DNA from 3 places in the Zhengella sp. genome. Region 3 is predicted to be linked to each of the others. Evidence: predicted binding sites of a transcription regulator. Region 3 holds the regulator's gene; each other region holds the start of a gene.
The links. Region 3 encodes PhoB, which activates phosphate uptake and scavenging genes when phosphate is short. Its sites were predicted from a motif close to TGTCATNNANCTGTCAT; they were not measured.
Positions count from the first base shown of each region.

Region 1: a site for PhoB is predicted at 3,050-3,066, ahead of R3D65_RS07030 (YdcH family protein). Genes of this name have one in related genera too.
Region 2: a site for PhoB is predicted at 3,418-3,434, ahead of ugpB (sn-glycerol-3-phosphate ABC transporter substrate-binding protein UgpB). Genes of this name have one in related genera too.

Region 1 covers NZ_JAWKWO010000002.1:212,626-218,968, forward strand. Annotated here, with positions in the region: gene R3D65_RS07010 (YraN family protein) at 1-76, shown strand, start outside; gene R3D65_RS07015 (NAD(P)H-quinone oxidoreductase) at 84-1,082, opposite strand; gene R3D65_RS07020 (DUF1192 domain-containing protein) at 1,173-1,367, shown strand; gene R3D65_RS07025 (MFS transporter) at 1,472-2,722, shown strand; gene R3D65_RS07030 (YdcH family protein) at 2,802-2,978, opposite strand; gene R3D65_RS07035 (YdcH family protein) at 3,215-3,418, shown strand; gene purE (5-(carboxyamino)imidazole ribonucleotide mutase) at 3,455-3,949, shown strand; gene R3D65_RS07045 (5-(carboxyamino)imidazole ribonucleotide synthase) at 3,946-5,022, shown strand; gene R3D65_RS07050 (isoprenylcysteine carboxylmethyltransferase family protein) at 5,027-5,650, opposite strand; gene R3D65_RS07055 (SulP family inorganic anion transporter) at 5,785-6,343, shown strand, end outside.
Region 2 covers NZ_JAWKWO010000002.1:105,050-111,392, forward strand. Annotated here, with positions in the region: gene R3D65_RS06505 (glycerate kinase) at 1-179, shown strand, start outside; gene R3D65_RS06510 (gluconokinase) at 201-728, opposite strand; gene gndA (NADP-dependent phosphogluconate dehydrogenase) at 1,003-2,427, shown strand; gene R3D65_RS06520 (LysR family transcriptional regulator) at 2,468-3,346, shown strand; gene ugpB (sn-glycerol-3-phosphate ABC transporter substrate-binding protein UgpB) at 3,502-4,815, shown strand; gene ugpA (sn-glycerol-3-phosphate ABC transporter permease UgpA) at 4,885-5,766, shown strand; gene ugpE (sn-glycerol-3-phosphate ABC transporter permease UgpE) at 5,801-6,343, shown strand, end outside.
Region 3 covers NZ_JAWKWO010000001.1:1,094,121-1,100,463, reverse strand. Annotated here, with positions in the region: gene pstA (phosphate ABC transporter permease PstA) at 1-1,134, shown strand, start outside; gene pstB (phosphate ABC transporter ATP-binding protein PstB) at 1,158-1,985, shown strand; gene phoU (phosphate signaling complex protein PhoU) at 2,012-2,713, shown strand; gene phoB (phosphate regulon transcriptional regulator PhoB) at 2,725-3,414, shown strand; gene R3D65_RS05240 (TonB family protein) at 3,448-4,353, opposite strand; gene R3D65_RS05235 (ExbD/TolR family protein) at 4,350-4,754, opposite strand; gene R3D65_RS05230 (ExbD/TolR family protein) at 4,751-5,173, opposite strand; gene R3D65_RS05225 (MotA/TolQ/ExbB proton channel family protein) at 5,170-5,787, opposite strand; gene R3D65_RS05220 (ABC transporter ATP-binding protein) at 5,791-6,343, opposite strand, start outside.

The DNA.
Region 1 (6,343 bases), on a different contig from region 3:
GTCGCTGCGCTTTGACATTGTGGCCGTGGTTCCGGGGCATTGGCCGCGCCACGTGGCCAATGCCTGGCAGGCGTGAGCGCCGGTCACGCCACGTCGAGCACGATCTTGCCGATATGGTTGCCCTCTTCCATGCGCTCATGGGCCCGCCAGGCCTCGGCGAGCGGGAAGATCATGTCCATGACCGGCGCGACATCGCGCTTGGCGAGCAGCGGCCAGACGCGCGCCTCCAGTTCCGCCGCGATGGTGGCCTTGAAATGGACCGGGCGCGGACGCAGCGTCGAACCGGTATGGACCAGTCGCTTGCGCATGATCAGGGAGACGTCTGCCGTGGCCTTTGCGCCGTGCAGCACCGCGATCTGGACGATTCGCCCTTCCTCGGCGGCAGCGCGATAGTTGCGCTCCACGTAATCGCCGCCGACCATGTCGAGAATGACGTTGGCGCCCTTGCCGCCGGTCGCCTCGCGCACTGCGTCGACGAAGTCCTCCTCGCGATAGTTGATCGCCCGGTCGGCGCCGAGCGACAGGCAGGCGTCGCATTTCTCCTTCGACCCGGCGGTGACGATGACATAGGCGCCGGCCTTTGCCGCGAGCTGGATCGCCGTCGTTCCGATGCCGGACGTGCCGCCATGGACAAGAAGGGTCTCGCCGTCCTGCAGGCCGCCGCGCTGGAAGACATTGTGCCAGACGGTGAAATAGGTCTCGGGAATGGCCGCAGCCTCCGTGAAGGTGAAACCCGAGGGAACAGGAAGGCAATTGGAGGCCGGGGCGATGCAATATTCGGCATAGCCGCCGCCCGGCGTCAGCGCGCAGATGCGATCGCCTTCGCGCCAGCGGGTCACGCCCGCGCCAACGGCCGCGACTTCGCCGGCCACCTCGAGGCCGGGCAGTTCGGAAGCGCCTGGCGGCGGCGGATAGGCGCCCATGCGTTGCAGGACATCGGGGCGGTTGACGCCGGCTGCGGCGACCCGGATCAGCACCTCGCCTTCCTTCGGAGCGGGAACCGGGCGCCGTTCCGGCTTCAGCACCATCGGGCCGCCGGGTGACGTGATGGCGATTGCGGTCATGTTTGCGGGCAGTGTCATGGGCTTGCCTGTCTCTGTCTCGGAATTGATTGCGCAGCACTGATGCATGTATTGTCATGGCGGTGAATGCCAAGGCAAGGGAGGTCCGGCATGGCTCTTTTCGATGACGATCCGGTGCGCAAGCCCGTCACCCATGCCATTGGCCAGGATCTGTCCGACCTGTCGGTCGACGAACTGGGCCACCGCATAAGCCTTCTGGAAAGCGAAATCATGCGCCTGCGGAACGAAATGGAGGCGAAATCGTCCACGAAGAGCGCCGCGGAATCGCTCTTCCGCAAGAGTTGAGTCCGCCATCCCCGGCATTGCCGGGAAGTGGCCGCGAAATCGCCCTGTTTGCCGTGCCGAAGGCGCGCGCTGTCCCGGAACCGTTCCGATTCGCAAGGTAATCCATGTTCGCCCGCATTGCCCCCATTGCCGCCCTCCTGCTCGGAACCGCCTTCCTGCTGGCTGGAAGCGGGCTGCACGGGCTGCTGCTGCCGCTGCGCGGCCAGGCGGAAGGCTTTTCCGCCTTCTCGCTCGGCCTGCTTGGCACCGGCTGGGCGGCCGGCTTCGTGGCCGGCTGCCTCTATGCGCCGCGGCTGGTGCGCAGTGTGGGCCATGTGCGCGCCTTCGCCGCCTTTGCCTCCAGCGGTGCCGTCCTGGCGCTGATGACCGGGATCGTCATCGAACCGGCCGTGTGGATCGCGCTGCGGGTCTGCACCGGCTTCATCATGGCCGGCGCCTTCATGGTGATCGAAAGCTGGCTCAACGAAAAGGCGACCAACGAATCGCGCGGCTCGATCTTCGGTCTCTACATGATGGTGACCTATGCCTCGATCATGGCCGGCCAGATGGGGCTGGCCGCGGGCGATGTCACGCGGCAGACGCCCTTCATGGCTGCCGGCGCGCTGTTCTGCCTGGCCCTGATCCCGATCGCCATGTCGACAGTGGCCAGCCCGCGCCCGCCAACCGGTGTCTCGCTGGACCTGAAGACGCTCTACCGCACCTCGCCGGTGGCCTTTGCGGGCTGTTTCCTGATCGGCGTCGCCAATGGCGCCTGGGGTACGCTCGGCGCCGTCTATGGCGCACAGGCCGGCGTGGGAACCGCCGGCATCGCCGTGATGATGAGCGTGACCGTGGTGGCCGGGGCGCTGATGCAGTGGCCGGCAGGCCGCATGTCCGACAGGACCGACCGGCGCATCGTCCTTCTCGCCATGGCAGGCATTGCCAGTGCCGTCGCGTTGAGCGCCTTCTTCCTTGAGCTGCGCGGCGCGGTGCCGGTCATTTCGCTGGCCGCCGTGTATGGGGCCATGGCCTACACGCTCTATTCGATCGCCGTGGCGCATGCCAACGACCATGCCGGGCCGGAGGATTTCGTGAAGGTGTCCGGTGGCCTGCTGCTGATCTACGGCGCCGGAACCATGGCCGGGCCGCTGCTGGGCGCGACCCTGATGGAAGGCCTTCGCCCTGAGGGCATCTTCCTCGCCACCGCATTGGCACACGGCCTCATCGTGCCCTACACCGCCTGGCGGATGCGCCAGCGTGCTGCCGTGCCGCAGGCGGAAAAGGACACGTTCCAGACGTTGCCGGTGGAGCGGGCGACCACGCCGGAAGCCTACAACCTCGATCCGCGCGGCGAGGAGGATCCGGCCGACACCTGAAAAAATGAAAAACCCGCGCCGGTCGGGACGCGGGTTTCATGCGGAACGGACAAGGCTTGCCGTTTCCGTCACATTGCCGTCAATGGCGGGTCTCTGTCTCCAGCTTGCTGATTTCATCCTTGAGTTTCAGCTTGCGGCGCTTGAGCTCGACAAGTTCGAGATCGTCCACGGAGGGATGAAGCGTCATCTCGTCGATTTTCCGCTCCAGCTCGCCGTGTTTGCGATGCAGTTCCGCAAGATGCGATTCAAGGGACATGGCCAGCTCTCCTTCCGCTGTTTGAACAGGGTCGCCGGGCCCGCACCGCCGCGGGCGAGAAGCCCGGTGACATGACATTACGATGACACTCTGCCAGAGATGAAAGGCGCTGTCGAATGCGTTCTGGTAGAATTCCGTTACAGTCGAAGATATGCTATGGGCCGGGCCACGAAGCAGCCGGCTGCACCCTTTTCAGGGTGGCCGGTACCCAGATGGAAACGAGACCGATGACCGGCATGTCCGAACAGGAACAGGCGGATATCCGCCTTGAATTTGCGCGACTGAAACAGGACCATGCCGACTTCGACGCCGCCATAGACGCCATGATCGCCACGGGCTGCGATCCGCTGCGCATCCAGCGCATGAAGAAGAAGAAGCTTGCCATCAAGGACAGGCTCCAGGCGCTCGAGGATTCCATCATTCCCGACATCATCGCCTGACCCGGCGGGCGCCAGGTCCGAGCAGGAGATTTAGCCATGTCCGCAGCCGCAGACGTCGCCATCATCATGGGCAGCCAGTCCGACTGGCCGACCATGAAACATGCCGCGGACGTGCTCGACGAACTCGGCGTCGCCTACAGCGCGCGGATCGTCTCGGCCCACCGTACGCCCGAGCGTATGTACGACTTCGCCCGCTCCGCCAGGGCCAACGGCTTCAAGGTGATCATTGCCGGCGCCGGCGGCGCGGCGCATCTGCCCGGCATGGTCGCGGCGCTGACGCCCCTGCCGGTTTTCGGCGTTCCGGTGCAGTCTGCCGCCCTTTCGGGGCAGGATTCGCTGCTTTCGATCGTGCAGATGCCGGGCGGCATTCCTGTCGGCACGCTGGCCATCGGCAAGGCGGGGGCAACCAATGCGGGCCTGCTGGCCGCAGCCGTGCTCGCACTTTCCGATGAGGCGCTCGCCGGCCGGCTCGATAGCCTGCGCGCGGCCCGCAGCGCTGCCGTTGGCGAAGAACCGGTGGATGACGCATGAGCCCGCTTCCCCCCAATTCCACGATCGGCATCATCGGTGGCGGCCAGCTTGGCCGCATGCTGGCAATGGCGGCCGCGCGCCTTGGCTACCGCACCGTGATCCTCGAACCCCAGCCCGGCTGTCCGGCGTCGCAGGTGGCCAACGGACAGATCGCGGCGGCCTATGACGATGCCGACGCGCTGGAGGAATTGGCGGCCGCCTGCGATGTCGTGACCTACGAATTCGAGAACGTGCCGGTGATGGCTGCGCGTTCGCTTCTGCCGCGCGTGGCGGTTCATCCCGCCCCGGCGGCCCTTGAGACGGCACAGGACAGGCTTGCGGAAAAGACGTTCCTGAACGGAGCCGGTATCGCCACCGCGCCCTTCCGCGCGGTTGACGGCGACGCGGATCTGGCTGCCGGGCTTGAAGCGTTCGGCGGCAATGGCGTGCTCAAGACCCGCAGGCTGGGCTATGACGGCAAGGGCCAGCGCGTGTTCCGCAATGCCTCCGGCGAGGATGCCGCCGGCGTCTTCGAGGGCATGGGTGCGGTGCCGCTCATCCTGGAAGGCTTCGTGGCGTTCGAGCGCGAGATCTCGGTCATCGCGGCGCGCAGCCAGGATGGAACGATCCGCGCCTATGCGCCGGCGGAGAATGTCCATCGTGACGGGATCCTGCATAGCTCGACCGTTCCTGCCGCCATATCCGCGCAGACGGCCACGGCGGCCATCGCCGCTGCCTCGGCGATCCTGGAAGCGCTTGGATATGTCGGTGTGATCGGCGTGGAATTCTTCGTCATGGCCGATGGCACGCTCGTTGCCAACGAAATGGCGCCGCGGGTTCACAATTCCGGCCACTGGACGGAAGCCGCCTGCGCCATCTCGCAGTTCGAACAGCACATCCGTGCCGTGGCCGGCCTGCCGCTTGGCCTTGGCGACCGCCATTCCGACTGCGTGATGGAAAACCTGATCGGAAACGACATCGACCGGGTGCCGGCCATCGCGCAGGAAGCGGACGCCGTCTTGCATCTCTATGGCAAGGCCGAGGCCCGGCCCGGCCGCAAGATGGGCCATGTGACGCGGCTGAAGCGCCGCTGATGCATCAGGGCAGCCGGAGCATGACGGTCAGGTAACCCGCGTCCTGCAGGTATTCGATCACTTCGAAGAGCGGCAGGGCGGCAAAGAAGACAAGGCCGTCCATGAGTGTCGAGTAAAGCCGGCGCGGAACGATCAGCAGTTCGGCCTCGTCGCGATAGAGGAACGGATTGGGCAGGAAGCGGGGCACCCGGTCACAATAGTCCGCATAAGGCTGGCCCAAGGCGCCCGAAAGGAAGGCCTCTTCCTTGAGGATGAGGATGTGGAAGGCCAGCCAGCAGCCAAACAGGAAGATGACGGCTATGGAGATCGAGCCGGTTTGTGCGCCGACACCGGCAGCGGCGATGGTGGAAAACACATAGAGCGGATTGCGGGTCACCGAATAGGGACCGGACTGCACAAGCACCTGCGCCTTGCGTCCGCCGATATACAGGGTCGACCAGAGCCTGCCCATGATGCCGATCACGATGAAGCCGATTCCCGTCGCCTCGACGAACTCGTGCATTTCGCCATCGCCGGGCGAGGAGACAAAGGCGAGGGCCAGGAAGGCGATCAGCAAGACCACGAACAGCGCCAGCCGGCGCAAGCTCTGGATCCGGTCGAGTTTTTCCCTGCTGAATTCAATGGCCATACGCGCTGCTTTCCCGTCCGTTCGAGCTTGTTTCCGGCCCGCCTCTTGCCCGACCGCGCGGCGGGTCTTAACGTCAAACGCGGCCATGTGCAAACATCCGTACCCTGTCTTTCTATCTCGACGAACATGACATCATGCTGAAAACCAATCCAGACGCAGCCACGACCGGCGGGCTGTTCACACCGAAGCTCGTCACCGTCCTGCGCGAAGGCTATACGGCGGACTGGCTGCGCGCCGATGCGCTGGCCGGCCTCACCGTTGCCATCGTGGCGCTGCCGCTGTCCATGGCGATTGCCATCGCTTCGGGTGTCGGGCCCGAACGCGGCCTCTACACCGCAATCGCCGGCGGTTTTCTGGTCTCGCTGCTTGGCGGCAGCCGCTACCAGATCGGCGGTCCGGCCGGGGCCTTCATCGTGCTGGTCGCCGCCACCGTTGCCGTCCATGGGGTGGACGGACTCATTCTGGCGACCTTCCTTTCCGGCATGATGCTGGCCGGCGCGGGCTGGCTGCGGCTGGGCTCCTACATCAAGTTCATCCCCTATCCCGTGACGGTCGGCTTTACCGCCGGCATCGGGGTCATCATCCTGGCCAGCCAGTTGCGCGATCTGTTCGGCCTCCAACTGCCCGGCGGGGAACCCGGCCCCCTGCCTGAAAAACTGCAGGCGCTGGCGGCCGCCGCCGGCACGGCAAGCC
Region 2 (6,343 bases), on a different contig from region 3:
ATGCCGGCGCCTTCTGTTCCGGCGCGTCGGTGACGCGGCTGCGCGATCTCGGCCATGACCCGCAGGCCATGCTGGACGCAAACGATGCCTGGTCGGCTTTCCACGCTCTGGACGATCTGTTCGTTCCGGGTCCGACCGGCACGAATGTCAATGACTTGCGCGCCATCCTGGTGATCTGACCGCACGGCGCGGCACTTGCCTCAAGCCGCCGAGCCCGATGGCGCCTGGCTGCCCGAAAGCTGCGCAGCCAGTCCCTCGATCAGTGTTTCGACCGGCACGGCGATGTCGACCGTGATCGCCTGCTCGTCCGCTTGCGGCGGTTCCAGCGTGGCGAACTGGCTGTCGAGCAACGATTCGGGCATGAAATGGCCTTGCCGCGCCCGCATCCGTTCGCCGATCAGCGCCCGGCTTCCCGAAAGGTGAATGAAGGTCGTGTCGGCTCCGGCGAGCGCCCGGATCCTGTCGCGATAGGCTTTTCGCAGCGCCGAACAGCCGATGATGCATCCGCCCGCGTCCGCGCGATCGCGCAGTGCCGCGCCGACGGCATCGAGCCACGGCCAGCGGTCGTCATCGCTCAGGGGAATGCCGCGCGACATCTTTTCGATATTCGATGCCGGATGAAGGCTGTCGCCATCCAGATAGGCAAGGCCGGTTGCCGCCGCCAGCATTTCGCCCACCGTCGTCTTGCCACTGCCGGCAACGCCCATGATGACGATCTTCTTGTTCATATGCCGAAGGTTCTCTCGGAAAAGGGCGAAGAAGGCAGGTCCGGCACGGTCCACAATCATGCCGCCCGGTTTACCCGGCCGATCCGGCCTGTATATCAACGGTCATCTAGCGGCTTGCCATGGTAGCGTCAATTCAGGCGACCGGCAAAGGCCGTGGCCCGGTGCAGGGCGAACCGGACATTCCGTCGGGCCGGATATGGTGCTATCAGGCCAGTCAATTCCTGGCCGCGCAAGGACGCGGAGCGGCAGCAACCGAAAGGCAAGAACCCCCGCCATGAACGAAAACGCAGACATCGGCCTGATCGGCCTTGGAACAATGGGTGCCGCGCTGGCGCTCAACATCGCTGAAAAGGGCTCCAGCATCGCCGTCTTCAACCGGACCGCTGCCCGCACCGATGCGTTCATGGCCGCCGCTGGCGGTCTTGCGCCCCGTATCGTCCCGTCCCGCGACCTGTCCGCCTTTGTCGCCTCCATCGCACGCCCGCGCAGGATCATCCTCATGGTGCCTGCGGGCGAAGCCGTCGATGAGCAGATCGGCGCGCTGGAACCCTTGCTCGACGAGGGTGACATCATCATTGATTGCGGCAATGCGAACTTTGCCGACACCAATCGCCGCGCAGCACTGGCACAAGGCAAGCCCTGGCGTTTTCTCGGAATCGGGGTCTCGGGCGGCGAGGAGGGCGCACGCCATGGGCCGTCGATGATGGCAGGTGGCGAACGGGACGTCTGGGACGCGGTCAGCGGCATCTTCCTCGGCATTGCCGCGCGCCATACCGACGGCACGCCCTGTGCCGGGTGGATGGGTGAAGGCGGCGCCGGCCATTTCGTCAAGATGGTACACAACGGCATCGAATATGCCGACATGCAGATGATCGCCGAGATCTACGGCCTGCTGCGTGACGGCTACGGGTGGAACGCAAAACAGGTGGCCGACCTGTTTGCCCGGTGGAACGAGGGCCCGCTGAAATCCTATCTCGTCGAGATCACGTCCCACGTCGCCCGCGCCCGCGATGCCGAATCCGGATTGCCGCTGCTGGACGTCATCGTCGATCAGGCCGGCCAGAAAGGCACAGGGCGATGGACCGTGATCGAGGCCCAGCATCTCGGCACACCGGTTCCCGTGATCGAGGCGGCTGTGGCGGCGCGCAACATGTCGGCGGCGGCCGGCTTGCGCGTGGCGGGCGAAAGCCGCTTCGGACCCGCCGCGCGCCGTCTTGAAGGCGCGGCCGACACGGCGCAACTGGAAAGGGCGCTGATCGCCGGCAAGATCCTGTGCTACGCGCAGGGCTTCGCGATGCTGCAGCGCGCGGCGGCAGACTATGGCTGGCCGCTGCCGATGGCCGACATCGCCCGCGTCTGGCGCGCCGGGTGCATCATTCGGTCCGCCATGCTCGATGACATGGCGGCAGCCCTTGAGGAAAAGCCGGAAAACCTGGTCTTCGCCGCCCGTTTCGCCGAATATCTCGCGGGCACGGCGGACAGCCTGCGCGCCGTGGTCGGCGCAGCGCTGGCCAACGGGCACCCCGTGCCAAGCCTGTGCGCCGGCCTTGCCTGGTTCGACCAGTTGCGCCAGTCGCGCTCGACCGCCAACCTGATCCAGGGGCAGCGGGACTATTTCGGCCGCCACGGCTTCCAGCTTGCCGGCTGCGACGGTGTGCGCCACGGACCGTGGGCGGACGCCGGGGACGCCGGGAACTGAGGCGTCCGGCGGGGGAACGGGCAGGAGGGGGATCGGCACCATGATCGACAAGCTCGAATTGTTCATGATCCTCGCCCGCGAGCGCCATTTCGGCCGCGCGGCCGAGGCGGCCAACATTTCCCAGCCCACGCTTTCCTCGGCCATCAAGCAACTGGAGAGCCAGCTTGGCGTGCCCCTGGTCAAGCGCGGCGCCCGGTATCAGAGCCTGACGCCGGAAGGCGAGCGGGTGCTGGAATGGGCGCGCCGCATCGTGGCCGATTGCCGCGCCATGAGCGAGGAGATGCGCGCGGCCCGCACGGGCATATCCGGGCGCATCCGCCTTGCCGTCATCCCCACGGCGCTGGCCACCGTTGCAGAGTTGACGACCCGTTTCAGCCAGGCTCATCCGGCGGTCAGCTTCACGGTCCTGTCGCGCACCTCGAAGGAAATCCTGCACCTGGTTGCCCATCTGGAGGCCGATGTCGGGATCACCTATCTGGAAAACGAGCCGCTGGGCGAGGTAACCTCGGTTCCGCTCTATGAGGAGCGCTACTGTTTCGTGACCGCCGATCCGGACATCCTGGCGGGCCGGGAGACGATGACCTGGGCCGAAACGGAGGGCTGTCAGCTTTGCCTGCTCACGCCTGACATGCAGAACCGGCGGATCGTCAACCGTTATCTTGCCATGGCCGGCGCCGAGGTGCGGGCCGTGCTGGAGACCGATTCGATCATCGCCCTTGTCGCCCACGTCGCTGCCGGCCCCTGGTCCGGAATCCTGCCTGAACGGATTGCCGCCATGTTCATGTCGCGCAACGGGATCCGCGCCATACCGCTTGTCAGCCCCGAAGGCGCCCAGATCGTCGGCGCTGTCGCGCCGCGCCATGAACTGCGTCCGCCGGCCATCGCCGCCTTCCTGCAGCATTTGGCGCGATGGCGTTGATTCCGGTCCGGATGCATGGCTATTCTTAGCCGGCGAGAAATGCTCGGTCGGGCTCGTTGATCAGCAGGCACTTTCATACGGCTGTAGCATTTGTCGCGCATGGGAGGCCGACCGCGCGAAGCGTGGCGAATGCACATCCGAAGGGAGACAACTTCATGAAACGCACAGTCCTTGGCGCCGTGACCGCCGCCACTGTCATGATGTCGCCGGCCGCTGCGCTGGCTCAGACCGAAATCCAGTTCTGGCATGCCTTTACGGGCCGCCTCGGCGATCTGGTGGCCGAGCAGGTCGAGACCTTCAACAGCAGCCAGGACGATTACAAGGTCGTTGCCTCCCACAAGGGCAATTATTCCGAGACGCTGAATGCCGGTATCGCGGCGTTCCGCGCCGGAGAGCAGCCGCATATCCTGATGGTCTTCGAGGTTGGAACGGCCACGATGATGGGTGCCAAGGGCGCCATCAAGCCGGTCTACGAGGTCATGGAGGAAGCCGGCGCCTCCTTCGATCCCGACGCCTATATCGGGTCCGTCAAGGGCTATTACACCACCTCTGACGGCCAGATGCTGTCGCTGCCGTTCAATTCGTCGACCCCGGTTCTCTGGGTCAACAAGGACGCCCTGAAGGCTGCCGGAGTCGATCCGGACGTCGACCTGTCCACCTGGGAACAGGTCGGTGAAGTGCTCGACAAGGTGAAGGCATCCGGCTCCACCTGTCCGATGACGACTGCCTGGCAGAGCTGGATCCACCTGGAAAACCTCTCCGCCTATCACAACGTGCCCTTCGCCACGAAGGACAACGGTTTTGCCGGCCTCGACACCGAACTGGCCTTCAACGGCCCGCTCCAGGTCAAGCATATCCAGACGCTTGGCGACTGGGCCCGGGAAGGCAAGTTCATCTATGCCGGCCGCCGCAACGAGGGTGGCGCCAATTTCCGCGCCGGCGAATGCGCGCTCTTCACCGAAAGCTCGGCCGGTTATGCCGGCATCAAGTCGGAAGCCGAGTTCGACTTCGCCGTCCGCCCGCTGCCCTATTGGGAAGGTGTGGAAGGTGCGCCGCAGAACACCATCATCGGCGGCGCCTCGCTCTGGGTTCTCGCCGGCCATGAAGCCGACGAATACAAGGGCGTTGCCGAGTTCCTGAACTTCCTGTCCTCGACCGACATCCAGGCCAAGTGGCACCAGGACACCGGCTACCTTCCGATCACCAAGGCCGCTGGCGAGAAGACCCGCGCCGACGGGTTCTACGACGCCAATCCGGGCACGGACATTGCCGTGATCCAGATGACGGCGAAGGAGCCGACGGCCAATTCCAAGGGTCTGCGCCTTGGTTCCTTCGATCAGATCCGCGGCATCATCGACGAGGAACTGGAAGCCGTCTGGTCCGGCAACAAGACGGCCGAGGAAGCGCTGAACACCGCTGTCGAGCGCGGCAACCAGCTTCTGCGCCGCTTCGAGCAGGCCAACCGGTAATCCGGGCGACCAACAGGAACCGGCGGCAGACCGCCGCCGGTTCGCGCAACGGCAGGCAAGGGGCATTTCATGGAAAAGCGGGTCTGGTTCAGGGGCTGGCTGTTGCCGCTGGCACTGGTTTTTCCCCAGGCGCTGATTTCGGCCGTCTTCTTCTTCTATCCCGCCGGCCAGGCCATCTGGCAGTCCCTGTTCATCCCCGATCCCTTCGGCCTGTCGTCGCAATTTGTCGGCCTGGGCAATTTCGAATTCCTCCTGTCGGACCCCTATTACCGGTCTTCCTTCGTCACCACGGCAATCTTTTCCACCCTGGTCACGCTCGTTTCCATGGTTCCGGCCCTGTTTCTCGCCGTGCTGGCCGACCGGCTGGTGAAGGGCGCCGGCACCTACCGGACGCTTCTGATCTGGCCCTATGCCGTCGCGCCGGCTGTCGCGGGCGTGCTGTGGCTGTTCATGTTCAACACCCGCGTCGGCGTCGTCTCCTGGTATCTGGGGCAATTGGGCTATGACTGGAATCATGTTCTCAATCCCAACGAGGCCATGGGCCTTGTCGTGGTCGCCTCCGCCTGGGGCCGCATCAGCTACAATTTCCTGTTCTTCTTTGCAGCGCTTCAGGCGGTGCCGCGTTCATTGATCGAGGCGGCGGCCATTGATGGCGCGCGCTTCTGGCGCCGTTTCTTCACCATCGTCCTGCCCATGCTCTCCCCGACCACCTTCTTCCTGCTGGTCGTCAATATCGTCTATGCCTTCTTCGAGACCTTCGGCGTCATTCACACGATTACCGCCGGCGGCCCGCAGCAGGCCACGACGATCCTTGTCTACAAGGTCTATGCCGACGGTTTCGTCGGCCAGGACCTGGGCTCGTCGGCGGCCCAGTCGGTCATTCTCCTGCTTGTCGTCGGCGCCTTGACCGTCATCCAGTTCCGTTTCATCGAGCGCAGGGTTCACTACTGACATGGCGACGCCTTCCAGCAACGATACCGGCGGCATGGTGGAACGGCGCGGTCACGGCCTCTGGCTGAGCCATGCGCTGATGATCCTTGGCATCCTCATTGTCTTCTTCCCCATCTGGCTTGCCTTCGTGGCGTCCACCGTCACCCAGCCGGAAATCGTCCGGCCGCCCATGCCGGTCCTGCCCGGCGGCCATTTCTGGGAGAACTACAGCCGCGCCTTGTTTTCCGGTGTCAACGTGCCGGTGGCCACCATGATGCTCAATTCGCTGGTCATGGCGGTGGGCATCGCGGTCGGCAAGATCATCATCTCGCTGCTTTCGGCCTTCGCCATCGTCTATTTCCGCTTTCCTTTCCGCGGCGCCTTCTTCTGGATGATCTTCATCACGCTGATGCTGCCCGTCGAGGTGCGCATCGTGCCCACCTATGAGGTAATTGCCGGCTTCGGCATGCTCAATTCCTATTCGGGCCTGATCTTCCCGCTCATCGCCTCGGCCACGGCAACCTTCCTGTTCCGCCAGTTCTTCCTCACCATTCCCGACGAACTGGCCGAGGCGGCGCGCGTCGACGGAGCCCGGCCG
Region 3 (6,343 bases):
TTCGTCAAGATTCCCGTCGCGCTGAACGCGGAACAGGTGGCAGCCGCCGAGGCGTCGGTGGTCAAGACCTCGAAATATCGCGCCATGATCGAGGCGGCGCTGGCCGCCAAAATCACCGAGCGCGGTTATCAGACCGGCATGACCGATCCGGGCAAGATCGGCGACATCCTGTCTTCGGGCGCGCCGGCCACCCTGCGCGAATACGTGCTGGCCAATCAGGGCGACATCGGCAAGATGGTCGATTTCCAGTTCCTCGCCTCCTCGCGTGTCGACGGCTACCTGAAGGGCCGCGTCACCCGCGAAGCGCTGGCCGAGGACAAGAATCTCGATGCCGCGCATCTCGACCTGGTCGACCAGATGCGGAGCGACGGCATGGTGGTGAAGCATTTCAACATGGATTTCATCACCGGTGCCGATGCGTCCGATTCCCGACCCGAACAGGCCGGTATCGGCGTCTCCATGCTCGGTTCGCTGTTCATGATGCTGGTCGTCCTTTTTCTCGCTCTGCCCATCGGCGTGGCCGCCTCGATCTACCTGGAGGAATTCGCGCCGCAAAACCGGTTCACGGATCTCATCGAGGTGAATATCGCCAACCTGGCGGCCGTTCCCTCCATCGTGTTCGGTATCCTGGGCCTCGCCGCCTTCATCCAGTTCGCGCATCTGCCGCAATCGGCGCCGCTGGTCGGCGGGCTGGTCCTGACGCTGATGACGCTGCCGACGATCATCATCTCGACGCGTGCCTCTCTGAAGGCCGTTCCGCCGTCGATCCGCGAGGGCGCGCTCGGCATCGGCGCCTCCAAGATGCAGTCGGTGTTCCACCATGTGCTGCCGCTGGCCATGCCGGGCATCCTGACCGGAACGATCATCGGGCTGGCGCAGGCGCTTGGCGAAACCGCGCCGCTTCTGCTTATCGGCATGGTCGGCTTCATCGCATCGAATTATCCCGACGGTGTCGCATCGGGCTTTCTTGATCCGAACTCGGCCATGCCGGCCCAGATCTTCGAATGGGCCAAGCGCGCGGACCCGGCCTTCTACGAACGCGCCTGGGGCGGGATCATCATCCTGCTGGTTTTCCTTGCGATCATGAACATTACCGCCATCATACTGCGTCGACGCTTCGAGCGGCGCTGGTGAGGGGCCGAGAACGGAGCGCCGAGATGAACATGCGTACCGAAACACAGATTGAAGAAGCACTCAAAGACAAGACCATGCCGCAAACAGACACCGATACGTTCAAGATGCGCGGCGAGAAAGTCTGCGTCTACTATGGCGAAAAGCAGGCCCTCTTCGATGTCGACCTGGATGTCCGCAAGAACCAGGTGACGGCGCTGATCGGCCCGTCAGGCTGCGGCAAGTCCACCTTCCTTCGCTGCCTGAACCGGATGAACGACACGATCGACATCTGCCGTGTGACGGGCCGGATCACGCTCGATGGCAAGGACATCTACGACAGGGCCATTGACGTGGTGGAACTGCGCGCGCGGGTGGGCATGGTGTTCCAGAAGCCCAATCCGTTCCCGAAGTCGATCCGCGAGAACATCGCCTATGGCCCCCGCATTCACGGGCTCGCCCGTTCCAAGGCGGACCTGGAGGAAATCGTGGTGACGAGCCTGCAGAAGGCAGGGTTGTTCGAGGAGGTCAAGGACCGTCTCGACGAGCCCGGCACGGGGCTCTCGGGTGGGCAGCAGCAGCGTCTGTGCATCGCGCGCGCCATTGCCGTCTCGCCGGAAGTGATCCTGATGGATGAGCCCTGTTCGGCGCTCGACCCGATCGCCACCGCGAAGGTGGAAGAACTGATCGACGAGTTGAAGGAGAACTACACGATCGTGATCGTCACCCACTCGATGCAGCAGGCCGCGCGCGTCTCGCAGCGCACGGCGATGTTCCACCTCGGAATTCTCGTCGAGGAAGGGCCGACGGACAAGATGTTCACGAACCCCGACGACAAGCGCACCCAAGACTACATTACCGGCCGCTTCGGCTGAGCCTTACCAATCCGGGAGATTGCGCCATGGGCGAGCATACTGTCACCTCGTTCGACGAGGAACTCGACGCGATGGATACCATGATCCGCTCGATGGGCGAGCGGGCTGCCGAGATGGTGGACATGGCCACGCGCGCGCTGCTGACCGGCGACGTCGCGCTGGCGCAGAGGGTCATTTCGGAAGACCGGCTGATGGACCAGATGCAGCGTGACCTGGACGACAGGGCCGTCACGCTGATCGGCAAGCGCCAGCCGATGGGCCAGGATCTGCGTTTCGCGGTCGGTGCCATGCGCATGGCCGGCGACCTGGAGCGGATCGGCGACCTGGCCAAGAGTACCTGCAAGCGGGTCGGCTCCATCGGCGAGATGGTGGTCATGCGCGAGCCGAATTTCGGGATCGAGAAAATGGCGGAACTGGCGCGCAACCAGGTCAATGCCATCATCGATGTCTATGTCGGCCGCCGCGCCGGCGAGATCGAGGAAATCCGCAATCGCGACGAGCACATCGACATGGCCTATACGTCGGTGTTCCGCGAATTGCTGACCTACATGATGGAGGATCCGCGCAAGATCTCCTCCTGTACGCATCTTCTCTTCTGCGCCAAGAACCTGGAGCGCATCGGCGATCACGTCACCAATATCGCCGAGAACGCCTATTACATGATCACCGGCGATCAGTTGCCGATGGCCCGGCCGCGGGTCGACAACGTGGCCGAAGGCATCGGCTGAGCAGGTCGGCAATGGCATCCCCCCGCATTCTTGTTGTCGAGGACGAAGAGCCGCTGGGCGTCCTTCTGCAATACAATCTCGAAGCCGAGGGCTATGAGGTCGAAGTCGTGGTGCGCGGCGACGAGGCGGAACTGCGCCTGCGCGAAAACGTGCCCGACCTCCTGGTGCTCGACTGGATGCTGCCCGGTGTCTCCGGCATCGAGCTTTGCCGGCGGCTGCGTCAACGCCACGAAACGGAACGCCTTCCCGTGATCATGCTCACTGCGCGTGGCGAGGAGAGCGACCGGGTGCGCGGGCTTTCGACCGGTGCCGACGATTATCTCGTCAAACCGTTCTCGACGCCGGAATTCCTGGCACGCGTCAGGGCGCTGCTGCGCCGCGCCAAGCCGGAAATGCTGTCAGGCACGCTGACGGTCGGCGATATCGTTCTGGACAGGGAAACGCATCGCGTCTACCGCGCCAAGCGGGAAGTGAAGCTCGGACCAACCGAGTTCCGGCTGCTGGAATATCTCATGCAGCATCCGGGACGGGTGTTTTCGCGCGGTCAGCTTCTCGACAATGTCTGGGGCGAGACGATCTATATCGACGAGCGCACGGTCGATGTGCATATCGGGCGGCTGCGCAAGGCGGTGAACATCGGCAACATGCCGGACGTCATCCGCACCATTCGCGGCGCGGGCTACGCGATCGAGGAAAAATGACAAGCGAAAGCCGTTTCCGCCGCGCGTTTGCAATCACCTGAAACTCAGGCGAATGCGCAGCGCGAGGCTGCGCCCGGCAAGCTCTTCGGGCGGTTGCGGATAAGGCGCGGCGTTGCGCGCAGCCTGCAAGGCCTTCCGGTCGAGCGCGGGATTGCCGGAACTGGCGCCGATGCTGGCGCCCAGAAGCGCACCGGTGCGCGCAATGCGCAGGTTCAGGCCCACCGTGCCGCGCCCGCCGGCGCCACGCGGCTTGCGCCGCGCGACATGGCTGTTCACCCGCTGGCCATAGCTGACCATGGCTTGCCGCATGGCAGCCTTGGATGGGCCAGCCGTCTTGCCGCGCGCGCTGCGCTGGGAGGCCGTGTCGCTCCCATTGGCGCCCCGGTTTCCCCTGGAAGCCTTCTGGCGGGCAGGTGCGACGGCGCTTTTCTTCGGCCGGTCCGGCCTTTCGGCGCGCGGGGCCGGTTCCGCCTCCTGCCGCGTGATCTGCGGCCTGGGTGTCGGCACGACGGCGACCGTTCGGGGCAGCACCGCCCAGTCCTCACTTTCCTGCGGTTGCGATATCGCCGGCGCCGCCGCAGGCATGGCGAGAGGCGGAAGCGCATGGGCGATGTCCGTTGCCGCAAGTGCGACAACCGGCGGGGCCGACGGCAATTCCGGAAGCGGCAGCTTCTGCGCGATTTGAGCCGGCGCATCGGCGATGGATCCGGTTTCGACTGGCGCTTCTTCCGTTTCCGGCTCCGCTTGCGCGGCCATTTCGGCTTCCGGCCTGGGCGTTTCGGTTTCGCCCGGCGCCTCGATGAGGGTGACGGTCACCGTCACGTCGCCGGGCTCGCTTGCATCGCCGCCGCCGGCAATGCCATGGGCGACGACCGAGGCGAGGGCCGCATGCAGGCCAAGCGAGAGCAGGATGGCGACGGCAGCACGCAAGGTCTTCATGGACGGGCCTCCACGATCATGGTGAGGGTCGTGATACCGCCGGCGCGCAGGCGTTCGGTCAGACGGATTATGGCGGCGGCTTCGGCATTTCGGTCGGCCTTCAGCCAGGCCTTGTCCCACGCCTCCTGCGAGAATGCCGCCACAAAGCCTTCGAGCGCAGCCTCGTCGACCAGTCCGTTCCACGCCATGCGGCCGTCGGCGGCGACATGGAGTGTACGGGTGGCAGCCGGTGCGCCGGACGGATCGACCGGCGCGGAAGCCGGCTCCAGCGGCAGCGGGTCGGCGGCGCGAATGACACCCGACAACATGACGAAGATCAGCAGAAGGAAGACGATGTTGATCAGCGGCAGGGTCGGGTCGGCCTGCGGAGCGGGTGGCGTTTCCAGGCGCAGGCGCTTCATTGGCCGGCCTCCCCGGAACCGGGGCTGTCGGCACGGGTGGCAATCTTGGTGCGCCCTGCCTTCGCGGCCGCATCCAGCGCGGTGACCAGCGCCTGATAGGGCGCATCGGGACTGACCGTCACAACCAGCGGCCGGCCGGGGTCAGCGGCCAGCGCCGCCGGCAGGGCGGAGGCGGCGACGGTTTCGCCGTCCAGCATGAATTCGAGCGGTGTCAGTGACAGGGTCTGCGGCGTTGCCGTGTCCTGCGCCATGACGGCTTCACCTGCCGGTGCAAGCGCCAGCGGCTGCTCGGCCTGCCGCACGAATTGCGCCGCCAGCATGAAGAAGATGACCAGGATGAAAACGACATCCATGATCGGCGTGAGGTTCACGCCGGGGCGCCTCGTGGCCGTTTCGAGGGTGATGCGGCGGCGGCTCACGGGGCCGGCCTCGGGCGTTCGCGCGGCTTGACGAGGGCCCGGTTCACAGCGGCTTCCATCCGCCGGGCAATGTTTCCGGCCATGGCTTCCAGAATGGCGGCGAAGACGAGGGCGGCGAGCGCCACCACCATGCCGGCCGCCGTGGTCAGCAGGGCCTCCCAGATGCCGCCGGCCAGAAGCGCGGGGTTGACCTGATCGCCTGCGCCTTCCAGCTCGCGGAAAGCCTCGATCATGCCGAGCACCGTGCCGAGCAGACCGGTGAGGGGGGCGGCTGCCGTGGCAAGATGAAGGAACCCGATGCCGCGCCGCAGCTTCGCCATGGCGGCGCGCGCGGCAATGTCGGCTTCGGCTTCCATCTGGTCCGGGGTCGCCGTGGGGCGCATCTCCTCCAGGCTTGCCAGAACCTTGCCGACGGACCATGCCGACTTGCGGCCTTTCGCGGCACGGCCCGTTGCCAGGCTCTCGGCGGCCAGGCCGAGCAGCTTCTGCACGAACACGGCGACGACGAGCACGGACAGGATGGCCAGCGCGACCATGGCCGGCCCGCCCTTGTCGAACAGATCCGCCATTGCCGGCATCAGGGCTTCGAGCGATGTTTCCATCCACGCGTTCATTCGTCAGTCTCCATTGGCCGTCAATGCAAGCGGCGTGAATGTCAGCCCGCATTCGTCATGGCCGATGCGTGCGGTGATGCCATAGGCCCCGGCCATGGTCGCCGGCGAAATGGCATTGTCGGGTTTTCCATCCGCCAGGATCGCTCCGTTGCGCAGGATGATGACGCGGTCGGACCAGCGCGCGGCCAGTTCGATGTCGTGCAGCGAAACCAGCACGGCCTTGCCCAGCCGCGCCTGCCGGCGAAAGGATGCCATGAGGCGGATCTGGTGGGCAGGATCGAGGCTGGCGGCGGGTTCGTCGGCCAGGAGTAGCGGCGTGTCCTGCGCAATGAGGCGCGCGGCCAGAACGCGGGCCAGTTCGCCGCCCGACATGGCGGAGGCCGGACGATCGGCCAGATGGGCGACGTCCATGGTTTCCATCGCCTGCCGGACGATGTCCTCGTCGGCGGGCGAAAGGCGTGTGCCGTAGCCGCCATGGGGCAGGCGGCCAAGCGCGACGATGGCGCGGGCGGCCAGGTTCCAGTGTACGACGCGGTCCTGCGGCAGCCAGGCCAGC